One region of the Pseudoalteromonas sp. XMcav11-Q genome, then DNA from elsewhere that is predicted to be linked to it. Evidence: predicted binding sites of a transcription regulator. Region 1 holds the regulator's gene; the other holds the start of a gene.
The links. The regulator FliA, encoded in region 1, starts transcription of late flagellar genes. The targets are predictions, from matches to a motif close to CTAAAGNTNNNNNNNNNNNNGCCGATA.

Region 1 (4,429 bases):
AGAGCCTCGCCAAGCACAGCCAGCAAAACAAGCGCAAGTTGCCGATAGCTTAGCGGCATTGCTAGAGCGTCAAGCGCCGCGTCCTCGCTCACCAGAACTTGCTTCTATGTTCTCCCAGTCGGGGATTGATACAGAGCAAATGTTAAGCAGCCAACGTAAAACACAAACTGCTGCGCCGGCGCACCAAGCGAAGCCACAGCAAGCTCGTCGCCAATCTTTTGACTTTGATGATGATGGATTTGAGCAACCACAGCAGTGGATCGAGTCTGATGAATTAGACAACGGTTTTGGTGATGATTTACCTGAGTTAAATGCCAAGCCTGACGAAATGAGTGCGATGCGTGAAGAGATGAACGCTATTCGTCAATTACTTGAACATCAAGTATCTGGTCTAATGAAACAAGAAATGGCTCGTCGCGATCCAACCCGTGCGTGCCTTGTAGATCGTCTGGAAGGAATGGGCATAGACAAAGATGTCGCTGAGCAAATGGCATGTTTTATCCCTGATGATGTGTCTCGTAAAGAAGCTTGGGACGCGCTGTTGAATATGGTAATTAACCAAATGCACACCACCAACAATGATATTCTTCGTCAAGGTGGCGTATTTGCAATGGTTGGTCCAACTGGTGTTGGCAAAACCACAACGGTTGCAAAATTAGCGGCATTAGGCGCACAAAAATACGGTGCAGATAAAGTGGCGCTAATAACCACCGATACCTATAGAATCGGCGCTTACGAGCAACTAGCTACCTATGGTAGAATCATCGGTTGTCCGGTTAAACAAGTTAAAGATGCAAATGAACTTGCAGAAGTGCTTTATCATTTACGCAATAAGCGTCTAGTATTAATAGATACGGCGGGAATGAGTCAAAGAGATTTGCGCTTAACTGAACAGTTAAATACACTTATGCGTAGCGCGAGAGTAGATATTCGTAGCTATTTAGTGTTGAGTGCGACAGCACAGATGAATGTGTTACAAGAAACAGTAAGACACTTCAAAAAAGTAAATTTAAGTGGCTGTATTTTCACAAAACTTGATGAAAGTCTAAGTTTGGGTGAGATAATTAGCATAGCGATTCAAAATCGCTTGCCAATAGGGTATCTTACCAACGGTCAGCGAGTGCCAGAAGACATTCGCGTAGCAAATGCTCAAAAGCTAGTAAAAAAGGCTGAGCAATTGTATTTAAAAAGAATAAAAGCACAGCACTCTCGACGTGTACCTGTAGCGTCAGAGTCAGTAGGAATGTATGATTAACACAGTTTTAGATCAAGCAAGTGGCCTGCGTAGAATGAGTCAAAATAGCAACCAGGGTGTAAAAGTAATAGCCGTGACCGGTGGTAAAGGTGGGGTGGGTAAAACCAATGTCTCGCTCAATACTGCCATCGCTATGGGCCAACAAGGACAGCGAGTTCTCGTTTTAGATGCGGACTTGGGCTTGGCAAACTGTGATGTGATGTTAGGGCTCCGAGTAGAAAAGAACCTTTCACATGTGTTGTCGGGTGAATGTGAACTAGATGAGATTCTCGTAGAAGGTCCCGCTGGTATCAAAATTGTGCCAGCTACTTCGGGTTCTCAAAGCATGGTGGAGTTGACTCCCGCAGAGCATGCTGGACTTATTCGCGCATTTAGCGAGCTTAACACTCAATTTGATGTTTTAATTGTTGATACCGCAGCTGGTATCTCAGATATGGTTCTGAGCTTCTCTCGAGCTGCACAAGATGTGATGGTTGTTGTGTGTGATGAACCGACTTCTATTACGGATGCTTATGCGTTGATCAAAGTTTTAAGCAGAGAGCATGGCGTTTATCGTTTTAAAATAGTTGCCAATATGGTCCGCAGTATGCGTGAAGGGCAAGAATTATTTGCTAAACTTTCAAAAGTTACAGACCGTTTTCTTGATGTAGCATTGGAATTAGTGGCCACAGTACCATTTGACGAAAACATGCGTAAGTCCTCTCGTAGACAAAGAGCAATCGTGGATTTATTTCCGAGCTCTCCAGCAGCAGTTGCAATTAAAGGACTTGCTGCCAAGGCAGTTAAATGGCCAATTCCTCATCAACCTTCCGGTCATCTAGAATTTTTCATTGAACAACTTGTAAACGGGTGATTATGGCTTCTCCGGTCAACAGAGCTGCGGGATATCAAACTTCTGACCATATCCATAAAGTGGTCGAGAGACATGCTCCACTTGTCAAAAAAGTGGCATGTCACCTGATCGCTCGGCTTCCGGCAAGTGTGCAGCTCGACGATCTAATTCAATCAGGTATGATTGGATTGATTGAAGCATCTAAAAATTTCGATGCTACTAAAGGCGCTAGTTTCGAGACCTTTGCGGGGATACGCATCCGAGGTGCAATGCTAGATGAAATCCGTCGCGGAGATTGGGCCCCTCGGTCCGTACATAAAAACAGCAGAATGGTAGCCGAAGCGATATCTGAGCTCGAATCTCTCCTTGGCCGCGAACCAAAAGACACTGAAATCGCTGAAAAACTTGATATATCTTTAGATGAGTACCATCATATTTTACATGATGTAAATGCAAGTAAAGTCATCGGCATTGAGGATCTAGGGGTTGATGAAGATGTGATAACCCCAGCAAACAGCGATTTTGCGCTAGACAAACCGTTTAATAACGTTAAAAATGAACGTTTTAACGAGTCTTTAGTAAATGCTATCAAAGCACTACCCGAAAGGGATGCTCTGGTGTTGTCACTTTACTATAACGACGAAATGAATTTGAAAGAGATTGGTGCCATCCTTGATGTCAGTGAATCTCGAGTAAGCCAAATTCACGGTCAGGCAATGATAAAGCTCAAAGCTAAAATCAATGACTGGATAAATTAGAGTACATAAAATAGTTGGGTTCGAACCTCACTGGAGGAAGTTTTGGATAAGAACATGAAGATTCTCGTGGTTGATGATTTCTCTACTATGAGAAGAATAATCAAAAACCTATTAAGAGATTTAGGCTTTACCAATGTTCAAGAAGCTGATGATGGTAGTACAGCACTTCCGATGCTACAAAATCAGGAGTTTGACTTTGTAGTAACTGATTGGAACATGCCGGGCATGCAAGGTATTGATCTGCTTCGTGCAATACGCGCAGATGAAAAGCTTAAGCACATTCCAGTGTTGATGGTTACCGCAGAAGCGAAAAAAGAACAAATTGTTGCAGCAGCGCAAGCTGGGGTGAACGGATATATTGTTAAACCGTTTACTGCAGGTACGCTCAAGACTAAGCTTGAAAAAGTATTTGAGCGACTAGGCTAAACAGCAAGGGGATATGGCCTATGTCTGTAAATGCTGCGCCGCAAATTACACTTGAACAAGCCAAGCAACTTGTTGAGCTACTAGAGCAAGGTGAACAAGAAAAAGCTGACCAGCTGATTTTAGAAGCTGCTAACAAAGAGCAATCGGAGTTATTTGCAGAAGTTGGAAAGCTAACTCGCCAATTACACGAGTCCTTGAAGAACTTTGAGCTGGATACTCGACTCTCAGATCTCACGACAGAGGCTATACCTGACGCCAAGCAGCGTCTTAATTATGTTATGGAAATGACAGAAAGCGCTGCTAATAAAACGATGGACGCGGTCGAAGAAAGCTTACCTCTTGCGCAGAATCTTGCGGATGAGTTAGCACAAATAAAGCCTACTTGGGATCGGTTGATGAGCAGAGATATTCAACTCGGTGAGTTTAAATCTCTGTGTCATGATCTCGACAGCTTTATGCAGACTTCAAAGACACGTACAGACGAATTACAAGGCTTAATGACTAATGTGCTGATGGCGCAAGACTATCAGGATTTGACTGGGCAGGTCATCCGTCGAGTCATTGAGCTTGTGAGAGAAGTAGAAGATAGTCTCATTCACCTTCTAACTGTGTTTGGTACTTCGGATGAAGCGCCTGCAGTTGCAGAAAATGCGAATGAAAACGAAATAAAAACAACTGAGACTATCAGTGATGAATTGTCTGGACCTGAAGGTCCAATTATTGACGCTGAATCGCGAGATGACGTGGTTTCTGGTCAAGACGAAGTCGATGACTTGCTATCTAGTTTAGGCTTCTAGTTGGAGAGTGTGTATGAGCTTTGAAGTCGATGAAGATATCTTGCAGGACTTTCTTGTTGAAGCAGGCGAAATATTAGAACTGTTATCTGAACAGCTTGTTGAACTAGAAAATAATCCCGAAGATAAAGAACTTCTCAATGCGATTTTCCGTGGCTTCCATACTGTTAAAGGTGGAGCAGGCTTCCTCGGTATGACCGAACTGGTTGATGCCTGTCACGGTGCAGAGAACGTGTTTGATGTACTAAGACAAGGGCAGCGAAAAGTAACGTCAGAATTAATGGATGTTATTTTGCAATCTTTGGATACGATCAACGAAATGTTCGCTTGTATTCAAAACCGAGAGGAACCCGAAGCTGCCGAT
Region 2 (4,429 bases), on a different contig from region 1:
CTAAAACCCTTTTGGATCATCCACGCTCGTAGCGCATCAAAAAGGCGGCGTTCCTCTAGTGCGTTGATATAAGTCATCGCAACCAGCAAGAACAACATCAGCTCCGCAAATTCTAACAAATTGTGCCGAAATGCATGCTCGGTAACATCGGGTTGCCCCTGATTGACGTAATACGCCCCAATCATGAGCCAAATGACGCCTGCCGCCACGAGCACTGGCTTTGATTTTCGCATATGGAGTTTTTCTTCGAGCATTACAAGTGCGTATGCTAAAACGAAGACAACAATACAAACCAAGCCGAGTGTCGAGCTGGTAAGATCTAAGGTGCCTTGAGCCGCCAAGGCTGGTGATGGGATCACGGATATGACCCATGCGCAACAGAATAGCAGTAGTCCATTGATTTTCATTTTTTTGCCTATCGATGAGTGCAGAGGGATGGCATTTCAGCCAAACTCACTTTAGCATAGATAAAAAGTAATCAGCATTGGACTGAAGTCTAAGGCATGCTGTTTACAGTATTACAAACAGGCCCATACATCAGCAGTAGGTATTTATGCTTCAACTTTCGCAGCAACAACAAATTGAATTACAGCAAAAATTGAGCAACGAAGGCTTTGCACGGATTGAAAATATTCTAGACGATACAAACGCTCAACAACTACATGAGTGCCTCTGTAACCTAGACTACCAACTCGCACTTTTTCATAACGGGGCAGCAAAATCAGTCAAAGACAGTGATATTCTTGCCTTAACACCACAAGAGCAGCAAGCCTTGCTCGAAGATATACATAGCTATGCATCACGTGGCGTTGGTTTTATGTATGGCCGCCACTCCATAGAATCGACGAGTCCTGAGGCGCTGAAAAAGCTCTACAATAACCTCAATAGTAGCGCTGTACAGTCCTGCTTTTCCGCGATATCTGGACAGAACATTATCCGTACCTCTGCCCAAGCAACACGATTTATTGGTGGTCAGTATTTAACGCGACATAATGATATTGTTGAAGCAGAGGGCCGGGTTTATGCCTATGTACTTAGCCTAAGCAAAAGTTGGCACCCTGACTGGGGCGGGCTACTGCAGTTTTTTGAACGTGATGGCACACCCACTAAAAGTTATGCACCTAAGTTCAATTCACTGGTGGTTTTTGATGTAAGTAAAATTCATTCTGTGACTTACGTCGCGCCATTTACAAAAGCGCCGCGACTTTCTGTGACTGGGTGGTTTAGAACAATAGACACGTAAGCTCAACGCGTGTCTATTGTTCTAGATGTCTATTTTATTAATATTTTTCGCTTATCTTTTCAATGGTTAAGATCAGCGCAAGGCCTGCAATGGCAAGCGCAATACATGCCAACGTATTCGGGTCTTGACCATACAGCGTACTGTATTGTGCTGGCAAAATATTGGCCTGACTCAATGGCTTTTCTATACCACTGGAATTCACGTAAGTCGTAAGCACTTGTTTCCAAGGCCACAATAAATTAAGCGAGCCAAGTAAAAAGCCAGCAAGTAGCGAAAACGTTACTTGTTGATAGTGCGCCAATAGCCAGCTGAGTAGGCGCGAAAACGACATTAACCCCACAATACAACCTAGTAAGAATAAACTCACTAAGCCAAATTCAAGCTGGTTCACCGCACTGAGCACATGACCATACATACCCAATAACAGTAGGATAAAGCTCCCTGAGATCCCAGGTAAGATCATCGCGCAAATGGCAATAGCACCTGAGATAAAAAACATCCAATGAGATGCTTGCGCTTCAGCTGGTGAAAGAGAAGTAATAGCAAAGGCCACGACAGCACCAACTGCGCAGGCGATAATATTTTGGCCGTTCCAATGAGAGACCTGTTTTGCAACATAAATAAAAGAAGCGACGATAAGACCAAAGAAAAATGACCATACCAATGTTTGATGTGCTTCCAATAAATAAGTGATCACCTTCGCCAAAGACGCTGCACTGATGAGCAAACCAGAAAATACCGCCAGTAAAAAGCTACCATCAATGTACTGCCACGTTGCTTTTAGGCCGTCACGGCGCAATGTGCTCAAAGCCTGTAAGTTCACACTTTTGATGGCATTTAAAAAACGTGCATAGATACCGGTAATAAAAGCGATAGTACCGCCAGAAACGCCAGGGACAACATCCGCAGCCCCCATTCCGGCCCCTTTCAAAAACATAAAGAGATAGTCTCGTTTGCTATCTTTATACTGCACAAATTTCTCCTTTCATTTCCACTGCCGAGCAGTTTAACTTAAAACGCTAAAAAATAGCGACAGCTAAAGCTTTCGCTTAACTGGTCGATAACCAATTATGATATTTTACGCGCTTGTACCATGATCATCAGAACGCTTTTATTACTTGTTACCGCTTTACCCGCGACAACTTTTGCAGCAGAACATATTGATGCAGCACCGCTTGGTTCTCTTTATCAGCAAGACGCTAATCGGTTCTACGAGCCATCGCAATTGATTAAGTTGGAAAGCGAAAACGAGAGCTTTTATGTATTTCATCAAGAATATATGGCAGCTGCTCGTGAAGGCATCGTGATCTTATTACCAGACATGCAAACTCCACCCCTCAATAACAGCGGCATAAGCTTTCTTGCAAAACGCTTAAGCGATGATGGCTACGACACCTATACCCTTACTCCGCCAGACCTTTCTTATGCACCGAGTCTGCTAGAGCAAGACATCGCGCTCCCCGATGCTGAAAAACCGGCTCAGCAAACGCTTGCACCCATTTCAGAATTTAATCTCGACGAATATAAAATGGCCCTGATCAGCCGCTTTGAGGTGCTTTACAACACCCTGTCCATGACTCAAACAGAAAAGTTGGTGGTTGTCGCATTTGGTAATAGCGCAGGTTTATTCGGTGAGCACTTAGCTACCCTGCCCAATCTACGTATCGATGCCTTTGCCGTTGTTAGCCCACAACTGCCTAATGCAACGCGGCAAAAGCACTTAGCATCCAACCTTTCTCTGATAAGCCCTGCTTTACTGGATGTTTACTACAGTTTTGACAATCCTATTGTGGTCGACAATACGCCGGACAGAGCGCGCTGGGCGAGAAAAAACAGTAAATTAGATTATCGCCAACGGGAGCTTTTTGGAGAAAAAACCGATCCACTCCAACATCAAAGGCTCAGAAAGGAGTTACTCGGCTTTTTACGCGTCTTATAGTGTTTCAAGTTAGCTCTTTTTTAAATATTCATAGGCAGACTGAATATCTTGGCTTTTACGCTTTGCAACTTCCATCATATGCTTAGGTAATCCCTGAGACACCAATTTGTCAGGATGATGCTGCGACATCAGTTTGCGGTAAGCTTTTTTGATATCACGCTCATTTGCCTCTTCATTCAATCCCAGTACAGCCAAAGCTTTAGCACGGCTTAAGCCATTATCTTGTGATGCTGGTTGACGGCCGCCATGTTGCTGGTATTGATGTTGCGATCTCCCCGACGCCTGTGAGCGGCGAAACTCAAATTCTGCTTGGTAGCGTTTTAGCAGGAATAAAAAGTGTGTTTCTGCAAAGCCTAAATACTTGCTCACTTGTTTAAGTAAGGCCTTCTCCGCATCAGACACATGACCATCACAAAATGCCATTTGAATTTGAATCTCTAAAAACAGCTGCCTCAAGTCATAGCGTCTGGCAAAAGCTTCTTTAAAATCGGTAACCGCTTCTTTTATCGAAAAGTCACTGCTTTTTCCCGCAGTAAACGCATGTTGTGCTTCTTTTCGCTCTTCACCCTGCAAGCCCATTTCGCTCATAAACGCAGACGCAGCTTGAATGTGGATTTCGCTGACTCGACCATTAGACTTCGCAATATGTCCCATCACAGAAAAACAGCTGGAAAAGAACAAGGCTTGGCGCTCATGCAGATCTTCACCTTTCATGAAACCTTGAAAGCCACCGACTTTATCAAAATCCTGACGCAAACTTTTATCAAATAAATGGCCGAGATAAAAACCTAAAATAGCACCTAGCCAACGACCAAATAAAAAGCCGAAAATTGTGCCTAATAATTTACCCCACATCGCTATATCCTAACTTTTCGTTGATCATTTTTAGTCGCTCTGGCGTGCCGATGTCGTCCCATGCGCCCAAATACAGTTCAGTAGAAACTTTATGCTGCTCAAGTCCACTGCGCAGCAACGGCCCTAGTTTTATAAAGCCAGCCCCAAGCTCGGTAAAAAAACTTTGGTGATATTTGCCAATGCCAGACAAGGTATACTTTTGCTGATTGAGCGGTTGATGGGCAAGGCAAAAATCGCCTTCAGGATTATGTTCGGGATTTTCTACCAACACAATGTGCGCCTCGCAATGGCCCTCTGCTGTGCTGCCGAGCTGTAACTGCACTAAGCTGCTGACATCATAGTCCGTAAAAATATCGCCATTGAGTACAATAAAGCTGTCATCCTGTTCACAT

Region 2: a site for FliA is predicted at 2,280-2,306, ahead of ABMY45_RS12245 (DUF3530 family protein). Genes of this name have one in related genera too.

What each region holds. Positions count from the first base shown of each region.
Region 1 is NZ_JBECOX010000005.1:168,260-172,688, reverse strand. It holds gene flhF (flagellar biosynthesis protein FlhF) at 1-1,255, shown strand, start outside; gene ABMY45_RS10175 (MinD/ParA family protein) at 1,248-2,108, shown strand; gene ABMY45_RS10170 (RNA polymerase sigma factor FliA) at 2,111-2,845, shown strand; gene cheY (chemotaxis response regulator CheY) at 2,888-3,271, shown strand; gene ABMY45_RS10160 (protein phosphatase CheZ) at 3,292-4,068, shown strand; gene ABMY45_RS10155 (chemotaxis protein CheA) at 4,082-4,429, shown strand, end outside.
Region 2 is NZ_JBECOX010000006.1:237,473-241,901, forward strand. It holds gene nhaD (sodium:proton antiporter NhaD) at 1-407, opposite strand, end outside; gene ABMY45_RS12235 (2OG-Fe(II) oxygenase family protein) at 554-1,243, shown strand; gene ABMY45_RS12240 (DUF368 domain-containing protein) at 1,281-2,216, opposite strand; gene ABMY45_RS12245 (DUF3530 family protein) at 2,337-3,182, shown strand; gene djlA (co-chaperone DjlA) at 3,192-4,037, opposite strand; gene murU (N-acetylmuramate alpha-1-phosphate uridylyltransferase MurU) at 4,027-4,429, opposite strand, start outside.